3 regions of the Anaerocolumna sp. AGMB13020 genome follow, and region 2 is predicted to be linked to each of the others. Evidence: a T-box and tRNA genes for the amino acid it is inferred to sense, from the RefSeq annotation. Region 2 holds a T-box; the other regions hold tRNA genes.

Region 1 (8,373 bases), 2.3 Mb from region 2:
CCGATACTGCCGCTTTCCGAAGAGATATTATAGATCACAGCACCGTCGCTCTTCTTTAAGAGCGGAAGAAATGCCTTAACAACTCTTAAGGGTCCAACAGCGTTAATATTATAGACAGGCAGACAATCATCCAAATCGGTCTCTTCCAAAATATCAAAAGAACTGTCAGCATGAATGGCAGCACTGTTTATAAGGATGTCTACATGGTCTGTCAGCTTTTTTACAGCAGCTGCTGCTTCATTTACAGAAGCCGTACTGTCTACTTCCAGTGTAATGAGTGCAAGATTCTCGTCATATATTTCTTTTAAAGCAAGCAGTTCTTCCTTATTTCCCTGTCTGGTTCCTGCAAAGACCTTATTACCGGTCTCCAGATATCTTTTCGCCAGGAAGAAGCCAAGTCCCCTGGTCGCACCTGTTATTAGTACATTCATATAACGACCTCCTTCTGTTTTGCTTATTATAATTGGTAGAAGAGCATTTTGTCCAGTAAGGACCGAAGCTGATATAACTTTCTACATCAAATGGCTAAGATTCTTTAGGAAGCTTTTCCTCTTGGGATACTGTAAAAAATACAAAGAGGGGCTAATCATGAATAACGAAAGAAGCCCCATTGCTTTACCCTCACACAAGTAAAAGCAATAGGACTACAGCTTGCAGCAAGCTTTTGACAGCAACAACAGTTTCTATTACATGGATAAATCTTTCAGTTCAGATAACAATGCCATATCAGAAGCTGTAAGTTTAACATTCGAGCTTATATTCTCCCCGTTAGGTGTGGTAACGATTATTTCAATTACTGTTCCCTCCTGCAACCCCTTATTCTGAATAGCTTCTATAAATTTCGGGAACTTGGGATGATTACCGGTAAAGGTTTCCCAGGCTTTCTTTAATTTCATAAGTTTCATCGGATTCATCATAATTATTATTCTCCTTCTGGTAAAATAGCGGACAAAGCCCTTGTCTATTACTATTTATAAATCTATTGCTTTGAAAAAGCAATGACAATTATACCAGCAACCAAATTTATTATCTACAGGGCCTCTTTCCCTTATTCCTTTTCACGTTCTAATTGGCATATGTTATAATCGATTAAGCATACAACTGTAATCATATGGAATAATCTTCGTTCTAATTCGCATATGTTATAATCGATTCCAGCTCCATACTCCCTTTTAAGACCTTAAGGGTTAGTACCGTGTGCTCTTTTTCCCTGAGAGCCATCACTTCTGACAACCTATAATCACCTGTACCGGTTATCTCAACCAGATGAAGCCTTTCTCCATCCTGCAGCACTTCAAAGACAACCTCTTCTGTGTTATGAAAGGATAACTCGATCTTTGTTCCTTCCTTTGCATTATTCAGAGAATAGTTTGCAAATTCATCCGCTTTCAAGGCGAGAACCAACCGTTGAAAACCACAGTCAAAAACAAATTTCCTTTTGTAGTCTTTCTGTTTTTCGACTATCTGCATTCCTGTACCCAATCGGTAGCGGAAGATATTCTCCTCTTCCCTTAAGCCGGAATAAGAAATTCCTTTTCCAGGCAGCTCATCAAAATCAGTGCCTCTTATAATACAGCCTGGTTCCCGCTGAACTGCTGCAGATACTCGTTTGTCAAGCTTGCAGTTCTCAAATAGCATGTTATGTAAATATTCTTCTAGTATTTCTCTTGCTTTCTCATATCCCGGGTGTTTTCCGCCTTCTGTATAAGCAAGCAAAAGCTCCCAGTCCTTTGGCATCACCACGGAGCAAGGAGAATTGCTACACTCCATTTTCTTCCAAGGCCAAATATTATATCCTATTCCAAGCTCCTCTGCTAAAGGATACATGGCAGTAAACCATTCAATGGTATTTTCACCGGTCTCACCCAGCCAGAGCGGTGCCTCCCACCTTTTGGATAGCTGTATAAAATCTCTATAGCAAGCTATATCCGGCATACAAGCATACCGATGGAAATGGATAATCATTTTGGGATCGTATTTTTTGCAGAACACCTCCGTCGATGTTGCCCAGTGGTGTCCTTCGATACTGATTATATGCTTTTGATCCACTTTTCTGATTTCCTCGATTGCTTTTTCATAAAATTCGCATAATCTTGGTACCAGATACTCCAGCTCCGTATCCCTCTCTGTTCTCTTTGGTCGGAGGGGCTCATTTAGCAGATCATAACCACCCACAATCCATCTGTCAGCATATCTTTCGGCCAGGCGTTTCCATAACTGAATCCCCTTTTCAAAACAATCATCATCCAGAAGAAGCCTTGGCATATCATCAAGACTGTCATCAATATTAGCACCGGTTTGTCCTCCCGGCGCGCCGTGAAGATCGATAAAGGCATAGAGTTCATATTTTTCACACCAGTTTATCACTCTGTCCAGAAGCTCAAAACCCTCCTCCACCCATCTGAGTCCAATATCTTCTTTTAAAAAAAGTCTGGAATTTATTGGTATTCGAACTGAATTGTATCCCAGTTCTTTCATATAGCTGATATCTGCTTCGGTTATGTAATTATCTCTGAAACGTTTCCAGAAGGATTCTGCGTATTCCGAACCAGTAAGTTCTGTTATTACAGCTTCTATTCTCCTTGGCCTGTCAAAGCGCTCATTTGATCTGGCTTTCCACATATAGCCTTCACAAAGCAGCCAATTACCCAGCCCCCAGCCTTTTAATATCACCGTCTCTCTCTCTTCATTTATTATTCTTGTACCCTCTGTATCCAAAAATCCCTTCACTTCATTTTTCCTCATTGTAATCCTCCAATCTTTCTGCTGATTTACTTACTTCGTTATTTTACTATTTGATATTATTTTATTAGGCTTTATAAACTTATTGAAAACGTTTTTATTTATTTTATCACACAAAGTACCTTATATCAACATTTCAGATGTTCTTTTTATGTAATTTGCACAATTTTCGTTTTCGGACCATCCATATCTATGAAAGAGTTTTATTAATGTGGTTTTATGCTTCTGCTAAAATAATACCCTGTGTTTCGAAATTTTGTGTTTCTTCGCTGCAATAGAAAAAACTGCTGTCCTTTTTTAAAGACAGCAGTTTATCTATTCTATATATCAGCCTTTTCGTTTTCGTACACACTCTGCGAGAAGATATTCAATCTGGCCGTTTATTGAACGGTAATCATCTTCTGCCCAGGCAGCCAGCTCATTCCACAGCGAGGGTGATAATCTTAGTAAAATCTGTTTTTTAGATTTTTCCTTGTCCTTGAGAACCTTTTCCTTCTGGAGTACTTCCTGTTCCATTTCTTTTATTTTTTCAAGCCTCTTCTTAAGCTCCTCTTCTTTGTGTGTTACATTATCTCCCACCAACCTACTTATGTTATTCTCATTTATATCTCCCATTCTGATACCTTTCTAAAGAATTAGTAAATGGAGCCGCTGTTTACTATTGGCTGTGCATCTTTGTTACCGCAAAGCACTACCAGCAGATTACTTACCATAGCAGCTTTTCTCTCATCATCCAGTATAACAATTTCTTCCTGTCCCAACTGATCGATTGCCATCTTTACCATACTGACTGCACCTTCAACAATTTTCTGCCTTGCAGCAATAACTGCAACAGCCTGCTGTCTCTGGAGCATGGCAGCAGCAATTTCTTCTGAATAGGAAAGGTGGGTAATTCTTACTTCTTTGATTTCAAGACCTGCTTCACTGACTCTCTGCTGTAATTCAACCCTCATACTATCCGCGATTTCCTGGCTGCTGCCTCTAAGGGTCTTCTCATCCGCATCATTTTCCATGGTATCGTAAGGATATAATCTTGCTACATTACGAATTGTAGAATCACATTGAATTGCTAAAAAGGTATTATAGTTATCAACGTTAAATACTGCTTTTGTAGGGTCAGCAACTCTCCAGATTACAACAGCACCAATGATAATAGGATTACCAAGTACATCATTTACTTTTTGTCTTTCGTTACTAAAGGTTAATGTCTTTGTAGATATCTTCTTTCCAGCGGTCTGCTGTGCCGCTACAGCAGTCGTTGCAGCACCATAGGCCGCAGGTACTGCTGCACTGGCTGTTGCAGATTTCGCAGGGTTAATTGCTCCTGCAAAGGGGTTGGTATAATAGAAGCCTTCTTTTTTAATCGTACCATAGTATTTACCAAACAGTGTTAATACCAGTGCTTCATTCGGATTGAGTATGTGGAATCCATTTAACATAATAGACAGTACTACTACCAATAAAATGCCCCCGGTTAACAGGACTGCACCTATTACGTTATCATCTTTGCTAAGTGAAATGGCTCCGGCAACGATAGCCCAAACCGAAACGCCAAAACCTATGAGTACAAGAAGGAGTATAAGTCCTCCACCTAAAGGTTTTATTTCTTTCTCTTCAATGTTGTTTAATTTGAAACCAGCTTCATTATCCATACGAGTTCCTCCATTTGAAATATTAATGTGATATCAATATGATATCATAATAGCATCATAATGTATTTCTGTCAATATATAGAACGGAAAATTTATGAAAGAAATTCACTATATTATCTGGGTTTTTTAAATAATTTTAATTTTTTCAAAAAAGAAGTATTTTTTGCTTGACTTTTGGACAAAAAGTAGTAAAATAAATACGTTGGCTTTGCAGTTGTGGCGGAATTGGCATACGCGCTAGATTCAGGTTCTAGTCCGCTTAACGTGGGTAGGGGTTCAAGTCCCCTCAACTGCATTAATGAAAAAATCAAGGGTTCCGGAGTTTATCAAAACTCCGGAACCCTTGATTTTTTGTACATAGAATGCAACGAGGAAAAGATAAGTAATATATATCACATATTCTTTCTATCAGTAGCTTGGCGAACACAAAAGGATACTTCTTCATTATAAAAATTGCATCGTGTTTTGCTCATTTCGTAACGTTAATTTGCTTAACAGGAAACCATAATTCAATGTAACCATATTCCATATCCCCACCATATATCTCAAAATTTGCTCCAGCAACTCTTTCATAGTTGGCAGTAGGTAGCCATTCTGAGTAGAATCTTTTTTGAAGATTTCTCAAAACTCCATTGAAATCTTCATCCCACTTAAATTTTTCAGATGGAAATATAGCATATGTCTGTGAGGGTATATGTTGAATTATATAACTATCTGTTTTAGAACTTTCCGAAACAAAGGCACATAACATATATGGGAAAGTATTCCCTTCTGTTTTTCGGTAATTTTCAACACCATGGATCTTACATAAATCCGGTGAAATAAATTTTGGTAAATCCCCTGATGCATTAAATAAACTTTCGTAATCACCATTTTGATGTGATTGCTGCCATAATTCAGCTGGGCCTACAAAACCATCTTCTCCTGATAAAGATACAACTGTTTCGATTCCAAAAACATCAAAAGCTTCTTTCGTTTCAATTCTGTAATTCATTTCTTTCTCTCCTTTAATTGAAATTTGGAAGGAGATTTTGGAATAAGCTTTCAATTCGACGCCTGATTGTTTAGCTTCACTAGGTGTAATGCCATGGATATTGGTAAAAGCTCTGGAAAAAGAAACCGGAGAGTCATACCCATATTTCAAAGCTACATCTATTACTTTAGCATTAGAATTTTGTAATTCTAATGCCGCTTGTGTTAAGCGTCTTCTTCGTATATATTCGGCTAATGGCACATCAGTAATAAAAGAGAACATTCTTTGAAAATTATATGATGAACAACAAGCTTTTTGGGCTACTATCGAAAAATCAATATCCTCCGTTAGATTATTTTCAATATAGTTAAGAGCCTCATTCATTTTCGTTAACCATTCCATATAATCCCCTCCTTTCAATTAAAGTATAACATTATCGAATTTCTTAATGGCAACTTTTTATGCACAGTTTCATTCAGTATAATAGAAATATTCTGCTACACCTTTGATTTATAGTGAATTCATTATACTATATTGAAGTTAGATTACCAACCATATATTGATATACTTAACTATCCTTAGATTATAAAACGTCAATTTTGATTCCATCTCTTTATAAGCCTTTCTAAAATATTAGGTATCGTTTTGAAGATGATACGAGATCCAACATTATAACTAAAAATCTGCATGTAAATAAACGTTTAATGATGGAACGTATGGGAACTTCTACAAAATATAACATTACCAATGCTAATGGTATCTCCCTACCTGAAAGATGATGTGAATGCACTCTTGCTTTTCACTAATTTAAAGGACAGTTTTGCGAAATACTTTCCACAAAACTGTCCTTCGTAAATTTAAGTATAGGATTCAACTCTTAATTATTTATGTTCCCAACCGGATACTGTTCTTCCAACTGATTATATCTCTCACCCAAAATAATAATATCAATACGCCTGTTCTTTTTCCTGCCTGCTTCTGTATCGTTATCGGCAACAGGTTTGTTTTCACCATATCCTACTGCTACTATTTTTTTAGTCGATATACCGCATTCGGAAACAAACAAACGTACTACTCTTGATGCTCTGGCTGTTGATAATTCCCAGTTTGAGGGATATACGCTGGTTACAATAGGACGGCTGTCCGTATGCCCCTCAACACGTATATGATTATTCACCTTATTGATTAAATTTCCTATCTTAATCAGGGATTCCTGATATTGAGGTTTTATTTCTGCACTGCCGGAATCAAAAAGAATAGCATTGTTAAGCGTAATAACAAGACCACGCTGATCTATACTGGTTGATATGGAATCTTCCATCTCCGCCTCTTCAAAATCATGATCCAGATTATCTTTTAATTCTTCCATATTATCCAATTCATCTTCCCCAAGATACTGTTCCAGCTCTTCTCTTGAGACTCCGGTGTTTTCCTGACCGGATTCTCCTCCCTGGGTTGTTCCGTCAGGGTTGACAATTGGCTTTATAACAGAATCTCCTTTATAAGGAATGGCAGACTGTTCCTGGGTCATCATACCTTGAAAGGCTTCTGCCAATGCATCCGCTTTGGACTGGTTAATCTTACTAACAGCAAATAAAACAATAAAAACAGCCAATAACAGCGTCATCAGATCTGAATACGGAAGGAGCCAGGCTTCTCCGCCTTCTTCTTCCCCGTGGTGTTTATGTTTTTTCTTCCTAGCCATATAGCCCGCCTCCTTATTCCAGATTTAACTCCTCAAGAATTTTCTCCTGCTTACTATATGGAAGTACAGATAATAATTTTTCCTGTACCATCATGGGAGACTCACCCTTTTGTAAGGATAAGATTCCTTCAATAGCCATATTCTTGAGTAAAGCTTCTTGCTGGCTCTTTACTCTCAATTTCTTTGCAAATGGGTTCCATAATACATATCCAGTAAAGATACCAAGAATCGTAGCGATAAAAGCAGCGGATATGGCTTCTGCCATTGCATCTGTATCATTAATATGTGACATGGCCGCAATCAGACCAAATACAGCACCTAAAACTCCCAAGGTCGGCGCATACATACCTGCCGAAGAGAAAATACTTGCATTTAACTCATGTCTGGCTTCCATGGCCGTTATTTCGGAATCAAGGATATCAACGATCAATTCCTGATCCATACCATCTATGACCAGTCTAAGACCCTTTTTGATAAAAGGATCTTCTATCTCACTTATTTTACCTTCCAGGGCCAAAAGTCCCTCTTTTCTAGCTACATTGGACAATTCTACAATTAATTTGATGATTTCTACTTCCGTCATTCCCTTTTTCTTCGTGAAGAGAATTTTAAACAGTGCTCCTAAACTTTTAAGGTTGCTCCCCGGAAAGGAATTCAATATTGTAGCAACTGTACCAACGATAATTACGAAGAACGCTGCAGGATTTAATAAAACTGCGAAGTTGATATGTTTAAATATCATCGCTCCTATTACGGCTATAAATCCTATTATTATACCTAAAATTGTCGTTATTTCCATTAGGCTTGGCCCACCTTCCGTTTATTAACATTCTTATGTGCTGAGATTCTTTTTTTGTCGAAAATTGTTAAAGAGCCTCATCATGTATTCTAAATCTCGTATCAGATACCTGTCTAATATAAATTTCTTATACCCTCATATTAATTACTTATGTTGTTGTCCCATACATTGTCAGCCACCTCCAAGAAATATTTTAAACAGGGATTTTCATTAAATCTATTATATACCACACTCATATCGATATATTGAAGCTGCCCTTCTATAGGTATTTTGACTACCTCCAGGCTGTTAATTTCACAGCATTCCGGCACTAAAGCAATTCCCTGGTTCATTCCCACATAGATGTTCATGATATCCTTATCCTCTACATTCGTAATTTTAGCTGGCATGATCCCAATTTCATTAAAAAAAGCAAGCAAATGCTCCTTACTTTTCTCCATACCAATAAAATTTAATACGATACAGTTCTGTGAGGATATTTCTTCTCCTGTAAGGATTTCTT
Region 2 (8,373 bases):
CTGTGACATCTGTTTCAATCTGTATTCTGCATCTGTTCTTACTATTAATCTGAATCACAATTTCAACTGTATTGCTAGTCAATTTATCCTCTTTATATTTTGGCCAGCTGCTATCAAAGATGGAGGTTTCATTACCAAGCATCTCCCAGATTTCCTCTGAATAATGAGGTGCAAAAGGGGCTAACAATCTTACATAATCCCTCAGTATATCAAGTTCAAAGACCGTATTGCGGCCATCTTTCATTTGATATTCTGCTATGGCGTTTCGAAACTCCATTAAACGGGCTATGGCTGTGTTAAATTGAAATTTCTCCACATCCTCTGTTACAGCTTTGATTGTTCTGTGGCGAATTGTATCAAGGGCTGGCTCAGACTCCCCTTTGTCCGAATTGGCTGTTTCCAGATAACGTTCAAATATCCGATTCATTTTATCAAAGAAACTTTTAACTGCTTTTATTCCTGAATCACTCCAGGGACCGCCTTCCAGGTAAGAGAATCCAAAAGCCAGATACGTGCGAAATACATCTGCACCGTACTGTTCTATATATTCATCCGGAGATATCGTATTTCCTTTTGATTTACTCATTTTCTGACCATCACTGCCCAGAATGATTCCCTGATGCACCAGGTTCAGAAAAGGTTCATCTCCTTGTGTATAGCCCAGATCTCTCAGTGCCTTATATATAAATCTGGCATACAGTAAATGCATGGCTGCATGTTCTATTCCACCTATATATTTATCCACTGACATGAGCTGCTTCATTTTTCTCATATCCCAGGGGTGCTGAACATTATGGGGGTCAATATATCTTAAGTAATACCAGGAAGAACAAACAAAGGTGTCAAGTGTATCGGTTTCACGGACACCAGGACCCTTACAACAAGGACAGGTGGTATGCATAAATTCTTCATGACGTGCCAGGGGGGATTTGCCGCCGGGTACAAAATCAACATCAAAAGGCAATTCAACGGGAAGTTCATTTTCAGGAACCGGTACTATACCGCATTTTTCACAGTATATAATGGGTATAGGTGCTCCCCAGTACCGTTGCCTTGATACCAGCCAGTCACGTAATCGGTAATTTATCTTATTACTTCCTTTGTTTATTGCAATAAGTTTCTCTGCAATTACAGCTTTCGCTGCTTCAGAGCCCAGACCGTTATAGACTCCACTGTTAATAAGAACCCCTTTATCCGTAAAGGGCAGCAATGTAGTATAAGTCTCATCCATACTCTTTATCACTTCTAAAACAGGCAGCTGATATTTAATGGCAAAGCCATAATCCCTTTCATCATGGGCCGGAACAGCCATAACAGCCCCTGTTCCGTAGGACCCCAGAACATAGTCACTGATCCACACCGGTAGTTTCTCTCCTGAAATCGGATGAATACAAAATGCTCCGGTAAATTCACCTGTTTTTTCTTTTGTTAAGGAGGTTCTGTCTATTTCCGTTAGAAATGCTGTTCTTTGTTGATATTCCTCTACAGCCGTTTTTTGCTGCGGGGTAGTTATTATATTCACAAGGGGATGTTCCGGGGCAAGCACCAGATAGGTTACTCCCATCAATGTTTCTACACGGGTTGTGTACACCTCGATCATAGTGTCAAAACCTTCAATTGAAAATTTTACATCCGTTCCGCAGCTTCTACCAATCCAGTTTCTTTGAATAGCCTTGGTTTTTGCAGGCCAATTAAGAGTATTCAATCCCTCTAAAAGTTCCTCTGCGTAATCTGTTATTTTAAAGAACCATTGTGTCAGTTCCTTTTGCTCTACCTTGGAGCTGCATCGTTCACAGGAGCCGTTAATAACCTGTTCATTCGCCAGTACCGTATTACAGTCAGGGCACCAATTTACCGGTGCTTCTTTACGATATGCAAGACCTCTCTTATAAAGCTGTAAAAAGATCCATTGAGTCCATTTATAATACTCTGGTTCACAGGTTTTAATTTCATAATCCCAATCATAGGTAGCACCAATTGTTCTTAATTGCTTTTCCATGGTCACAATGTTGGTTTCCGTAGAAATCTTTGGGTGAACTCCCGTCTGAAGGGCATAATTTTCTGCCGGCAGGCCAAAAGCATCAAAACCCATGGGATGAAAGACGTTATAACCCTGCATTCGTTTCATTCTTCCCCAAATATCAGAAAGACCGAAGTTCCACCAATGACCTAGATGAAGCTTTGCTCCTGATGGATATGAGAACATTTCCAGTAAATACAACTTTTGCTTTTTAGATTCAGGGTAAAATTTATATAACCCCGTACTTTCCCAGTTATTCTGCCATTTTGCATCTGTTTTCTTTGAGTAAGTGATACCCATTATTAGCTCCTTTCTATCCGCATTTATAGATAAAACTATAAATGAACAAAGTCCCCCTTTCTCATTTCAGAGACGAAGGGAGACTTTCGCGGTACCACTCTAATTCATGCAGCTGCATGCACTCAATTTGATACAAGTTTATTGGTTTAAGAAATAAAAAAACTTCTATCTCATAAAGAGACAGAAGTTATCTGCTATACCACTCTTACATATCGATACCAATAAAGCTCTATATCTATCCCCTCTAACGGTGGGCTTCCGGCTCAACCTACTAAATAGTTCAGTCAGCTACTCCAAGGTGAGTTCACCATGCTCTAATTCTTGTTTCACACCCACCAACAAGTCTCTGGTAATTATACTATGGTTAATAATCCTTCTCAACGTATTTGCTTTTTTATTGACCTATCATAACACTGCTTCTCAGAAAGGTCAAGCACTATTTAATCTGCAGTTTATTATTATCGATATCATTGTGAGGAATCATACTAAGAATATATGCTCTCATGGCTTCCAGTGCTTCTACCTGATCGGCAGCAATCCATAATTTATAACCACTGGAATTCTCAATCTGCTCCTTTATGAGTCCGGTGGTTCCCCTGAAATAATTCAGATTTAACAATTTCATAGTTTCCGCCATATATCCTGCTTCAATTACTGAATACAAGCCAGTCTCAGCTACGACATTATAGGCTTTCGCAAACGAAGCATTGGTAAAGAAATCTTCTGAATAGGTTGCAAAATTAAGGAGATTTTCATCTGTTTTTCCATTTTCCCTTGCCCAATTCTCAATATCAACTCTGTCTGTTTTGTAATCAAAACCGCTTTCCGGTGAATAATCTAAAACACCATATTGAAAAGGATACATTACCATAGAACTGGAAGCAATATCATATATTCTATTCTCTTCCTCCCCTTTGTATTTAATATCCTGAATATGCAAATGTCCGCTGAATACCAGATTGAGTCCATTATCTCGAAAGGTATTCTCAACATTTATGTGATTATCAAGTGTAAACCCGTAGTGAATTCTGGAGCTATGATTATATAGATTATGATGCATCACCGTAACAATACGAGCATTCTTCTCTTTTGCCAGTTTGCTGCACTTTTCTATCCACTTTAAGGTATTTTCACCCAGCTCACCGTTGGTAACGGGAGTGTTGGTTTTATCATTGAGATAATACTCACAGGTATCCAGCATCAGCAGCCATACATCTTCCGAAGGGGCGGCGAGATAACTAAGGGAATAATTATCTCTTGAAATTGCCTCACTAAAACCGAAATCTTTGTAGATGTCTTTGAACTCCGAGGAATCCACAGAAGGTACCTTGAATTTCTTATCCTCTTTAAAACCTCTGGCCCAGGGGTTTGAGATATCATGGTTTCCAGGTATAACGTAGATACTTGTACCGGAAGCTTCTTCTATTTCCTTAAATTTCTTTGCTAGTGCCAAATGGCTTTCCTTCTCACCGTTGGTAGTCAAATCCCCGCTTACGATAAGTATATCTGGTTTTTCTTTTTCTACCTTACTTCCAAAGGCACTTACTATTTCGTCTATGTAATTTAATTGTCTTCCATCTCCAGTCTTCCAGTATTTCTGAAAGGCACTGCCGTTATCATGTACCGAATCGGCTATGTAATGAATATCAGTTGTTATAAACATAGAAAGCTCTGTACCTGATACGATTGGGTCTGGCCTGTTACTGCTACAGGCAGTACCCATAAGAGATAATACTATAAATACTAGTAGGAATGATGACAGCAGCAGTTTCTTCGGATGAAAAGACATATTACTTGCTCCTTTGATATATTTATTATGAAATGGAGCCACTGGTAATTAGAATATTTTACCCTTAAAGTCTTTTTGAGGCTCCATATATTTAACCTTTTTGCAATTGGGACATTTTATGATCTTACCATTTACGGCATTCTGCGACAAAAGCATTTTCGATAAAGATGGCTTGAATTCATGATAGCAAACCGGACATTTAAAGTGTTCATGACGATAGAAATAACGTAAACGGAATATCATATAAATAATGCAAAGAATCACTAAAGTAAAAGCTATATATATTATTATTATACCTGGATACTTCATATGCACCTTTCCTGATAAACAAATAAATTAATTTAGGTTCTTAACCATTTACAGGCGTAAAAATGCACTCACTTATAGAAGCATTATTACACCTGTAAAAAAGAGAAAAATAAATTTATCTTAGCGATTATAACATTTAGCATAAGTTAAAATAAAATGATATCTGATTCTCCAGATAACGGTTCCTATTGGCATTAGTCTGTCAGATCTGCAAAAATCCCCTGTATAAACTCCATTAAGACAAAGGGTTCTACAACCATCTGGCATCCTCTTACTCCCGCACTGACAATTACAGCATCGAATAACTGTGCGGTTTCATCCATAAAGGTCGGGTATTTCTTCTTCATTCCAACTGGTGAACAACCGCCTCTTATATAACCGGTCAATCCCAGAAGATCCTTTTGAGGTACCAGCTCTATCTTCTTCTCCCCTGTTACAAGAGCAGCTTTTTTCAAATTTAGTTCCTCTTTTACCGGGATGCAGAACACATATACCTCTGCTTTTCCTTTTGCCACCAGAGTCTTAAAGACCTGCTCCGGAGGAACACCCAGCTGCGCAGCAACATGTTCACCGGATAGATTATTTTCATCAGGTTCATATTCATAGGTCTCATATGGAATACCCGCTTGTTCTAACAATCTTACTGCATTTGTTTTATTCTTCCCTGATTTGTTCATAAAGAGGTTTGCGCACCTTCTTTCTTGTCACTTCCACCAGATTAAGCGCTGTCATATCCACTAACACAGTCTTTACCGGATCTTTCTTCAGATATTCAGCAAAAGTATGCATTAAATTACTTTTAGCACTTTTATCCTCCATATCAATAAAGTCCACAATGATAATTCCTGAAAGATTACGAAGTCTGATTTGTTTTGCAATTTCCTCCGCTGCTTCCAGGTTTAATTTCAAAAAGGTATCCTGTACTTGCCTTTTACCATAAATCGCTTTCCCTGTATTCACATCTATGACAGTTAAAGCTTCTGTAGGCTCAATGATAATCGTACCTCCGGATTTTAACCATACCTTTTTCCTGAGGGCATTTTCAAGCCCGGAATCTATACTGTATAGTTTCTTTAATGATAATAAGGGATCCTCATAAAATTTAAGTTTTGAGCTGTCTTCTTTCTGATAATGCTGCAAATAACCGGAGATCTCTTCATATAGATACTTGTCATCGGTAATAATCTCTGTCAGCGTTTCCGATAATCCGTCCCGTATATCACAAAGATAACCTGGTAAGGTCTTATGGATCAGGGTAAGAGGTGTTTTGTACCTGGCATGTTCTAAGGTCCCGGCATATAGCTTTATAAGTGTCTGAGCTTCCAGTCTTAAGACTTCATCGTCAATGTTTACGGCATTTGTTCTTATAATAAAGCCGTAATCCTCGTGCCTGAACTCTTCCATAAGAGCCTTTAGGCGTTTTCTTTCATTTTCATCAACAATCTTACCGGAAATTCCAATAAGATTGTTGCCGTGGGTCAGTACCAGATATTTTCCAGAAAAGTTCAGGTTTGTTATTGCCACCGGTGCTTTTGTTTTCACATCTGCCTTGGATATTTGAACCAGAACTTCATCATCAACCACCAGCTTATTGTTTTTCTTAGGATTGATAAAAACAGGATTTTTAAGCTCCGCCAATGAAAGATAACACATTTTACCCTTTTCGTACTCTACAAAAGCAGCTGCGATATTCGCAACAATGTTCTTCACCTTACCAATATAGATGTTCCCGAGAATATTATCTTCCTTTATGCTAAAGGCATTAACCTGAATCATCTCTTTTTCATCATATAAACTAGAAAGAATTCTTTCCTCGTCTTTGGTAATCAACAGTTTATGCTTCATTTTACACCTCTGATAAAGGAAGGAAGGATTTATCTTCTAAAGTACTTTCCTGGTACAATTCATATCGATGAATCTGGAAAGCATATTCATTGAATTCTATTCCGGCAAAAGCAGAAAAGGCCTCAAAAATCAGTTCCGGTTTAAGGTTGTTGACGCTGCCGGAGGATAGTTTTAAATAAACCTTGACACCATTCTCATACCTTTCCGCCAGATCATTTGTATCAGATTGGCTGGCAAAGAATTCCTGGGGCGTATAACTGTAGGAATAAATAAAAGGTCTTATGTCTGTTTCAATTTCACTTTTCTTTGTTTTTTTGAGTATTACGATTTCTTCATTTGCCATGAACTCGGTAAACTTCTGCCTGAATTCTTCCACTGACAGGTAATCATAACCATCCTTTAAGGAGACCAGATAATCAGCCGCTGCAACACTTGCCATTGCATTTTTAAAACCTTCCGGCAGCATAACCATATCTGTTACTTTAATAAATTCGTTCATGGCTGCATTTAATTTATCCAATACCACGGATTTCTCCTCAAGGGTATTAAAGGATATGTCCACGTACTCAGACTGGCTGGTCAGTCCTACTCCAAGGGGAGAAGCAAAGGACATGATCTGATGGGGATTAAACCCCTGCGAGTATTCAACATCTAGTTCCGCTCTTCTTACTGCTTTTTGAAAAAATCGCATAATATCCAGGTGACCAATAAACTTTACGGGACCTGTCTTTATAAATTTCATACGTACCATCATTTTGCACTTACCTCCTGCTCTCTTGTTTCAAAGCAGATACCGCCGCCAAAAACGGTAGCTCCGCAAGCAGAACAAGCCATTTTACAGTTGGGAGTAAGCTTTGCCTCTTTTGCCTGTTTGTACTCTCTGGCAAGGAACGCCTTGGTAATACCGGCATCAATAAAATCCCAGGGCAGTATTTCATCTATTTCTCTTTCTCTGCAGGTATAGAAGTCAATATCGATTCCGGTATCAGCGAAGGCTTTTTCCCATTTGTCATTGTCATAGAATTCTGACCAGGAATCAAAGAGACAGCCTTCTTTATATGCTGCCAGTAATGCCTGTCCGACTCTTCTGTCACCTCTGGCGAATACACCTTCCAATACGCTTAATTCTGCTTCGTGCCAATTGTATTTGATACTTTTCTTGTTTAATTGTTCATTGAACTTGGAACGCAGGAAATGCTGTTTGCTTAAGTATTCCTTTGCAGTGTCCATTCTTGACCACTGAAAGGGAGTAAAGGGTTTTGGTACAAAGAAAGAAGTACTGGCAGTAATTCCAATCTTACCATTTCTCTGCTCCTTTGGAAGGGTGTAATATTCTCTTGCGATCTTATCGGAAAGAATAGCAATTCCTTCAATATCCTCTTCATTCTCCGTGGGCAGACCAAGCATAAAATACAATTTCACTCTGTTCCAGCCACCTTTAAAGGCTTCCATGGCACCGTTTAATATGGTTTCTTCTGTAAGTCCCTTATTGATAACATCTCTCAGTCTCTGTGAGCCAGCTTCCGGGGCAAAGGTCAAAGAGCTTTTCTTAACGTCCTGTACTTTGCTCATGACATCCAGCGCAAAAGCATCAATACGGAGGGAGGGTAAAGAAATGTTCACTTTTTGCTTGCCACATTCTTCGATGAGGAAATACACCAGTTCCTGTAAGCCTGAAAAGTCACTGGAGCTTAAGGAGCTTAAGGAAATTTCTTCATGGCCGGTAGCTTTGAGCATTTCCGTGGCATACTCTTTTAAGAAATCCATACTGCGTTCTCTTACCGGACGATACACCATACCAGCCTGGCAGAAACGGCAGCCTCTGATACAGCCTCTTTGAATTTCCAGTACCACTCTGTCCTGGGTAGCTCTGATATAGGGAACCAGGGGTTTCTTGGGATAATAGGTGTTCTCAAGTTTCATTTCGACCTGCTTTTTGATCTTATCTTTTGCATGGTCATTATTTTTATTAAACCTTTCAATGGTTCCGTCTTCTTTGTAAGTTACATCATACAAAGAGGGTACATAGATTCCTTCAATCTGAGCAACCTTCTCCAGATACTCCTTACGGCTTCCGCCCTGCTGTTTATGCTCCTTGTAAAGGTCTAAG
Region 3 (8,373 bases), 2.3 Mb from region 2:
TCAATACTTCATTATCACGACGTTTTTCCAAAGCTGTTTCTTCCAGATATTTCGTCACAAGATCTTTCACGATTCCTTCCAGAATATAATCCGATTGAATGACTCTATGATGATAAACAATATCTTTATAGCTGTTATATCTGCGTTTTACAAAATCCTCTACAGAACTTACCGCTTTTAAGGGAACACAGAAAAATATCTCACCTTTCTCCACAATCATCTGCATATCATTAATGATTCTGCTATACTCTATTTTTCCAGAGTCCTTTCCCGAATTGATTACATCTCTCGTTGCATAATCCAAACGGTCTCCGTCCAAACTGGAATCAAGAATCCTATGAATATACCGGAAGGCTCCTTCTTCACCAAAGATCCTTTTTACACTTTCTAACACAAGCAGTTCATATAGATTCTCCTCATATTTTCCAGCAGTTTCTGAAACCGGTGCAATAATCTTGCTCAATATGCCTTCGCTGATCTCATCACCCATCTGTTCGTGTAATTTCTTATTACCCTCAAAGTATTTGGACATAATTTCAACAAATTCTTTTGCATTCTCTTTGTCGTTGACTGCTTTACCCTTGTATTCCAGGTAAACATCTTTCAACGCATATTCCACGATATGACTAAAAGGAGGATGCCCTATATCATGCAGCAACGCTGCTGCACGGATGGATTGGATAAGTACAAGATGCGTAAATTTATTCTGCTCCGGAATGTTGTTGGGTACGAGAGAATGCCTTAATTTATCCAATTCAATCCGCGGCATCTCCTTTGGAAGTCTGCCGCCCAATTTCTCAGCACAGAGCTCCTTCTGTTGTCCTACTTTGTCTAGAATTCCCTTATATTCTTTGTCAAAGATATCAAAAAATTCTCTTAGCATTGTATCCGATGTATTTAATAACGATTGAAAAAACATGTCAGAGCAAAGCTTCATAGTTCCAACAGAATGTTCAAAACGTTTGGTTCGATTGGTTGGAAAGGTAAGATATACCGTTGAATTTTGATACACGTCATGAAGCCGGTTAAAACCAATAGTTGAGACGATTCTTCTTTCATATTCTGTCAATGCAATCATTCCATGGATGGAATCGTTCAAATAAATTCCTTTTTTCAAGTCAAACCTCCTACTGTTTTTTTATTTATTATAAAGTATCTCCCTTGATAAATCCACTGATTTAAGCCAAGAAAGCCAATCACTCTTTGGTGATTGACTTCCTTCATTGATTTCTGATTCAATATCTGATATTTACCTTCCTATAACTATGTTTTCAATTTATAGGTGACTTATTCAATATTTTTTAAATGACCTTTCGCAATACCAAATCGCTTTCCGTCCATTAAATGTTTTTTCATTCTGCGCTGAAGAGATGTACGCTCCGGTAATGATTCATTCACGTTCTCATACCCTGGAAAAATCCACCCCATATACCAGGTTGCATCATAATCCATCGTATCAATCTCAAACAGGTTCTGAAACCCAACTATATTTGAATACTCCCCCAATAACTCCTTTAATTCCGGCATCAGCATCCATGAATCGCAGGTGAGTTTCATATTCTCCCATTCAGAAAAATAGGCTTTTCTGAATTGAAAAAAATCCTTTAACGACTGTGTCACAGATTCTTTTTGCAGATTAGCATCTGATGGAATGTGAACAGCAATCTCCTTGTTCTCACCATTCACAAACTCATATTCCAGTGCACCAATACGAAATTCGTTCAATGAAATCTGTCTCGGAAACCACCAAGCCCAAACAAATTTATAGGTATGAAAGGTTCGATAATGTTCCTTTAAAAATCTCGTACAAAATTTCATTGTTGCAGTAAAAATATCTTCTGCTATTCCTCTCTTCCTATATTCCTGGTATGAATAGTTAGCAATAATATTTAACAATTCCCATAGTATTTTTATTCCATCAGAATCCTCACCCAGAAGCTCCTGCAATTCCTTTATTCCCTCATCCCATTCCTTGCGTTGCAGTATTTTATTTATAACAGAATTGGGAACTTCACAATTTCTATTGTTCGCATAATTCGATAATTCTACGCTTACTTCCTCCGGAATCTCTAATACTCCGGTTAATTCCAACACGGTCATGCCTTTACCACCATACCTTCCAGTTTGTCTTTTTTAGATATTTATATTATAACATATCTTACCTTCTTTGTACGATCCTTGTGGTATTTTTTATAACAGATGAGATGTTGGAGATAACAAAAGAAAAAATTCATGAAGACAAGAATTTCTATAAAAAATTTAAGGAGCAGTGTAGCCTATACCAAAGAAAATAAAAGATGTCTAGATTGGTTTAATTCATTATACAGGACGAAATAATAAAGCCTTTGATATTCAAGACTTTTAAAGTATACCTGTTTTAACTTAACACCTTTTTCTTATATCTATACATTGTCAAAATAGCTGAATGCCTATACTCTTCTACCTTCACATAGCCCATTTTCTCATAGAAATGATGATTTCTATAACTTTTAAATGGAGTTATTAATTCCCACTCGGAGGCTTCTGGAAATTCATTTTCAATAAACTTTATAGCCATTTGCCCAACTCCCAAGTTCTGATATTGTGGAATAACACTTATAACCCTAAGATAAAAGTTGTTGTTCTCTCTTTTTCTAATAACAATGTCTCCTATTATTTCTTTGTCCTTAAGTATTTTATAAACGCTTGCATTTTGAATTTGATTAAACATAGCCTGTTCAGATTCATTATACGCTGGACATTCTCCATACTTGACATAATCTTCATAAAAGCTCTGATTTTGAACATTGATAATTTTATTAGTATCGTTTTCATTTGCCAATTCAAAATCTATACGCATAATGTTCCTCCCTATAAATTAAGATTTAAGTTTATTTCATATGCTGTATTTATATTATATAGTTATCGAGAATAATTTCCAGATGTTTTTTTAACTCATCTATATTAATTTATTGTTTTATTATGAGGTTAAGACCCTCGCCTTTAGATATCAGACAACTTTAAGCAATTTTAGCTGGTAGTGGTTCAGTTTAAAATATCAAAATAAAAATCTTCTATCGACTCAACAAAAAAGGAACCAAACCCGAAAGTTTGATTCCTTTTCCATGCGAATGCTTTCCTCGCAAAATACTGCAGTCGACGGGACTTGAACCCGTACGAGCGCAATGCTCACTAGATCCTTAGTCTAGCGCGTATGCCAATTCCGCCACGACTGCACAACTATAAACGTAGAGTGTTCACTCTTATTTCACCAGCGAACGAATTATATTATAACAAACTTATTTTGATAATGCAACATCTTTTTGCAATATATTTTTACTTTTTTTCATATAACAAGCGTTGTTTTGTAGTTAATTACCACACAAATACTTAATTATCCATATTCCATCATAATTCTGCTTTCTCTCAGGGATAAAGCTTATTTTCATAATTGACAAACTCATTCTCTTCTATTACAATTAGGTATACTATTAGTTTACTTTATTGCACTATCATGCAAAGGAGATATCATAATGGGAAGCTTAGAAAGAAAAGCAAAAGAAAAAGTACTTCGGCGTGAGGATATTATCTCCGCTGCCGAAAACGTATTCTTTGCAAAAGGGTACAATGCGACAACCATGGATGATGTAGCAAAAGAAGCTCAATTCAGCAAACGCACGCTATATATGTATTTTAACAGCAAAGACCAGCTTCAATACGAGATAATGGCCAGAGGGTATCGTTTATTCCTCGAGTTGCTGGAATCGGAAGGAGCAACCAAGAGTAACCAGACACCCCTGGAGGGTATAAAGACGCTCTTTCTACTCTTCCACAAATTCAGCCTATCTTATCCGCATCATTTTCGCGCTATCATGGAATACCAGACCAGGGAAGAGGATTTTATCACCAGACTATCTGGGGAAGCACCACAGGCAAAGGAGGAATGTTATGAGCTGGGAGAGGACGCGATAAGGTTTCTGATCAGGCATGTAAAAGCAGGTGTCCGTCAGGGCGTCATTCGAAATGATATTCCTGCCGAAAAAATTGCATTAATATTGTGGTCCTGTACTCTGGGTATTTTTAATACTGCAAACAAAAAAAATAATTACCTCAGCAATTATTACAGCACTACCGGAGAGGAATTGCTTCAGGATTCCTTTACCTTGATTCTTGACTCTTTGACCCGAAAATGATTCTTCTTCAAGCTATGATTTGAATTATTTTCCACAATGCCAACCATTCTTTTATATGTACCGAAGTACATGGATCGGAGTTAGTATGAAGAAAGGACGTATGACCTTTCCAGTAATTTTATTAGCCCTTATTGTATTTTTACTTTCGGTTCTGATAGCTGTATTTGCTATCAGTGGCTGCTTTCTGCACACTGCATACCTGGACCCCTGGAAGAAATCTTATCAGAACCGCTTTGAAGACCCCAGGCTTAAGCTGACCGCCCACGGATTATTGGCTGCTAACAGCCATAACATGCAGCCCTGGAAAATAAAACTGGATAAAGAAAATTCCTCTGTATTTTATCTGTATGCTGACAGCTCTAAAACCACTCCCGAAGTAGACCCTCATGCCAGACAAATGATGATTACACAAGGAAGCTTTCTGGAGTACTTAAAGATTGCTGGTGAAAAGCTCGGAACCCCGGTTACTATCACACTTTTTCCAGAAGGAGTTTATGATGAAAATAATCTTTCTGCAAGTATGGACACCTATCCGGTAGCCTCAATAACCTTGGGTAAAGCTGCTCCTAAGAATACCCCTTTGTATGACGGTATCTTTCTCCCCGATACCAATCGGGGCATATACTCGCCAACTCTCCCGTCTGCAGCTGCCGTAAGTCTCTTAACAGATACGCAGGAGTATTCAGGTATAAGCGCTTACCTTTATCAGGCCCCTGACCAGGTTCAGTCCATCGGACAAATTGCTATGGATGCGGCTGTAATCGAGGGAAATACCAAGAGAGTCATGAAGGAAACAGAGGAAATCTTTCGAGCGAATGAATACCAAAAGAATAAATACAGATATGGTTTCTCTGTTGAAGGGCAAGGCTCCAAAGGTATTATGAAACATTTCCTGCAAGCCGCAGTAACACTCTTCCCCTCCATGAATAGTGGAAAAGCTCAGACAGATAATTTCATGAACTCTACCCGTACTTCCATAGAGAATACACCGTCATATCTACTCCTTACAACCAAAGACAACAGCAGAATAAGTCAGGTAGAAGCCGGCATGCTCTATAGTTCCTGTATACTGAAGGCACATAATCTTGGGCTTGCCATGCAGCCTCTGAGCCAGGCACTGGAAGAATATACGGAAATGATCTCCGTCTATGAAAAAATACATTCGCAATACGGTAACGGCGATACTATTCAGATGCTTCTCAGAGTAGGATACCCAAAGCAATCCGCTCCTTTAAGTATGCGGCAAGATGTTAGCAGCCTGCTTCTAAAATAAGTTTAAAGGTCTGGTGTCTCATTTGCAGATGCCAGACCTTTTCCTTGTCTCTTAGTAAATATGTGATTTGTGATTAGCGCCTCCTTATCCCTTTCTACTAATCATCCCTGTTCATAACTCGTTAGCAAATAACCTGTTTCGTTATCACAGCTGTTAATTGCTTCTTTTGAATCTAAAAAAATCGGGTACTGTAATTACAACAAGCAGCTTAAGCACCTGTAAAAACTGAGTATCCCAAGAGATAACTTGAATTTATATCAATACTTCATTACATTATTAACACCAGGTGATAAGGAAAGCGTAAACCTCGTTCCACCCTCTACCGGTTCTCCAGGCAATGTCCTGTTATTTTCCAGGTCTTTCAGAACTGCCTGCTCCTTCTTAACAACCACAGATACTTTCGTATAATACGGAAGGAAAGAACGAAGGATGAAGGTATCATTATCATATACAAATAAGGTTATTTTTGAATCCCCCTCTAACACCACCGGTAAATCCTTGCTTAAGATTTTTCTTACCGTATTTAATATCAAATTAGGAAAATGATAGATATTTCCCTGATCATCCGGAATTGTCAGGACAAATAATCTTCCCTTGGAATATTTCGTTTTTAATATAACGGGTGTGTTATTATCCTCACCGTAAGCACCTGCAATCTGCCATACATCGTTGGTAAAAAACTGTGGCTGTGTTAAGAGGATTTCCTTGGAGGCTTCCAGATTACCTCCAAGCGTTATACCACCGTCTTCTGAACACATATAACGATTCGCCAGTACCTTATTATCTGTATAGGATATATGGGCTAATTCGTGAAAAGCCTCTCCTAGCTTTCTTACAAGGCCGGAGGTCACCATAACATCTGCACCTGCCTTTAAGCTTTCCTTTATCTTTTCAACTATATGATCATCCTTTGCTGCATTTGCGGTGAGCAAGACCGTTTTCGCTTCGTAAGGATATTCTGGATAAGGTTCCAACGGAACGCCGCACATCCCAATATAGTTATGAAGAAAATCTTCCCCGAAGCTATGATACGGTATATACGTAGCAACTCCCACTGGATTACCAAGCTCTCCCAGGTAACGGTCCGTATCCTGAAATACCTGACCGATCGCAGGCGGAAAGGTTGTGTAAGACTTGTCATCCATCAGAGAACCAAGACAGAAAAGCATTGCCTCTTTTGCTTTACCAAATAAGGTGAGATATCCCTGATCTATATACGAAGTTAAGTTATAAGAGCATTCATAAGGGTCAAACCAACCGCCAAGATTGCGATCAGGTGCAACATTCTCAAAATAGCGCATAATAAAGTAGCTTAAATATTTCGGTAAGTGTTGCTGGGTATACGTAGGATTACGGGTTTCTGTTCCCGTATAAATATAATCAAAAACCTTTGGTTCCTCTTCTAAATTGTAACCTGCATCCTGAAAATGCTCATACCAGTTGGGAAATTTTATTATAACTTTTACTTTGGGATTTACCTCCCTGGCTGTTTTTAAGATTACATTTTCAGAAAAATCCTGCAGAAGTGATATTCTAAAGTCTGACCAGGATCTATCTCCTTTTGCCTCTATGCAGCTATCACATCTGCAATTGGTAAAATAGAAATCATCCAGTATAAACTCATCAAACAGTTCACTGGTAAGTGTTACCACCTTCTTCATCCTTTCAGCTACCTCTTCAGAGGTGTAGCATTGAGGACTAAAGCCGCCCTCCAGCGGGTCGTGCTCTCCGTCCGTTGTAATACCTCCGGCAACTTCAATGCCTTTCTTTAAGAAGAAATTTTTCACCAAGGTCATTTGTTCATGGCTTATCATCCTGCCGCCACGGTAAGTTTCCAGATATACTTTACCTACTTTCATATTCTTCTCAATTAGCTGAAATTTCCTGTCAAACTCCTCAAAATCTGTTACAGAAATCAGATTTCCTACCGGACAATAAATACTGGCGTTAAAATTATTATACCTCATAATTACTCCTCTCTTGTTCCTGAATCAGTGTATTCATTACCTTACTTCAGTGAAGAATGTAAAATGTTTTATCCTAACGAAATACTTACATTCTCTGTATAAGCTGAACTGAGCATTTTAACCTATTCCAAATATAAAATTGCCCTATGTATTAACCTTTTACATCTGAAAAAGAAAAAGTGAAATTCTACTTATAGTCTGATTCTAAGACAGTTTCACTGCTACAACAATGTATTTTCTCTTACAGCATATGGAGAATCTTATATCCCTATGGCTAGAAATTATATTTATAACATACCTTATTTTACCATTTCTATGGCTATAACCCTTGTTTAAAGAGATTTCTTACCAGTAAGACTATTACCCTATCCAGACTATACTCCCGCCGCTACCGGCGATTCTCTAGTGAAAAACAATAATTGGTTATTGAAAGCGAGCTGGAGGCAGAAGAAAGCGATAATTAAGATAATATAACTATCCCGAAAAAAATATCAAAAAGAGCTTCTACAAATAGCACCACAAGGTATAATCCCTGTATAGCTGTTTATAAAAGCTCTTTCCCATTCAGTCGATACTTAAAGTAAGCTGAATTTATATGTAGTTGAATCTACTTTTCTTCCTACCCAAGTGTAAAAATACTATAAGTACTTTTACACTTGACCAGGTATAAAGTTTGTTCAACTTATCTGATTAACTTCTATGCAGACACCAAATTATTTATTTGGCATTCTTTATGTTTAACTTTTCTACTTAAGCAATTTTAGACTTTGCAAGATCAGTTAAAGCTGTGAAGCCTGCAGGATCGTTAATAGCCATGTCAGATAACATCTTTCTGTTAACTTCAACACCGGCAACTTTTAATCCGTGCATTAATTTGCTGTAAGAAATTCCGTTTAATCTAGCTGCTGCATTGATTCTTACGATCCATAACTGTCTGAACTGTCTCTTTCTCTGCTTTCTT

What was found. The T-box of region 2 lies ahead of leuS (leucine--tRNA ligase). A T-box ahead of a tRNA ligase gene usually reads a tRNA of that ligase, here a tRNA-Leu.
Region 1: it has a tRNA-Leu gene. The T-box ahead of leuS (leucine--tRNA ligase) is inferred to sense a tRNA for this amino acid. The anticodon was not compared.
Region 3: it has a tRNA-Leu gene. The T-box ahead of leuS (leucine--tRNA ligase) is inferred to sense a tRNA for this amino acid. The anticodon was not compared.

The regions. Positions count from the first base shown of each region.
Region 1 covers NZ_CP136910.1:3,750,763-3,759,135, reverse strand. Annotated here, with positions in the region: gene R2R35_RS15595 (SDR family oxidoreductase) at 1-431, opposite strand, end outside; gene R2R35_RS15590 (hypothetical protein) at 687-917, opposite strand; gene R2R35_RS15585 (glycoside hydrolase family 5 protein) at 1,129-2,745, opposite strand; gene R2R35_RS15580 (Arc family DNA-binding protein) at 3,070-3,258, opposite strand; gene R2R35_RS15575 (SPFH domain-containing protein) at 3,378-4,394, opposite strand; tRNA gene R2R35_RS15570 (tRNA-Leu) at 4,605-4,689, shown strand; gene R2R35_RS15565 (AraC family transcriptional regulator) at 4,864-5,769, opposite strand; gene R2R35_RS15560 (flagellar motor protein MotB) at 6,245-7,072, opposite strand; gene motA (flagellar motor stator protein MotA) at 7,086-7,871, opposite strand; gene R2R35_RS15550 (LysR family transcriptional regulator) at 8,012-8,373, opposite strand, start outside.
Region 2 covers NZ_CP136910.1:252,567-260,939, forward strand. Annotated here, with positions in the region: gene leuS (leucine--tRNA ligase) at 1-2,320, opposite strand, end outside; T-box leader at 2,386-2,710, opposite strand; gene R2R35_RS01110 (metallophosphoesterase) at 2,757-4,109, opposite strand; gene ybaK (Cys-tRNA(Pro) deacylase) at 4,613-5,095, opposite strand; gene R2R35_RS01120 (ribonuclease E/G) at 5,073-6,263, opposite strand; gene R2R35_RS01125 (TIGR03936 family radical SAM-associated protein) at 6,265-7,017, opposite strand; gene R2R35_RS01130 (TIGR03960 family B12-binding radical SAM protein) at 7,014-8,373, opposite strand, start outside.
Region 3 covers NZ_CP136910.1:3,730,300-3,738,672, reverse strand. Annotated here, with positions in the region: gene R2R35_RS15505 (HD domain-containing protein) at 1-1,117, opposite strand, end outside; gene R2R35_RS15500 (acyltransferase domain-containing protein) at 1,288-2,100, opposite strand; gene R2R35_RS15495 (GNAT family N-acetyltransferase) at 2,378-2,839, opposite strand; tRNA gene R2R35_RS15490 (tRNA-Leu) at 3,131-3,215, opposite strand; gene R2R35_RS15485 (TetR/AcrR family transcriptional regulator) at 3,513-4,172, shown strand; gene R2R35_RS15480 (Acg family FMN-binding oxidoreductase) at 4,258-5,445, shown strand; gene R2R35_RS15475 (hypothetical protein) at 5,703-7,412, opposite strand; gene rplT (50S ribosomal protein L20) at 8,163-8,373, opposite strand, start outside.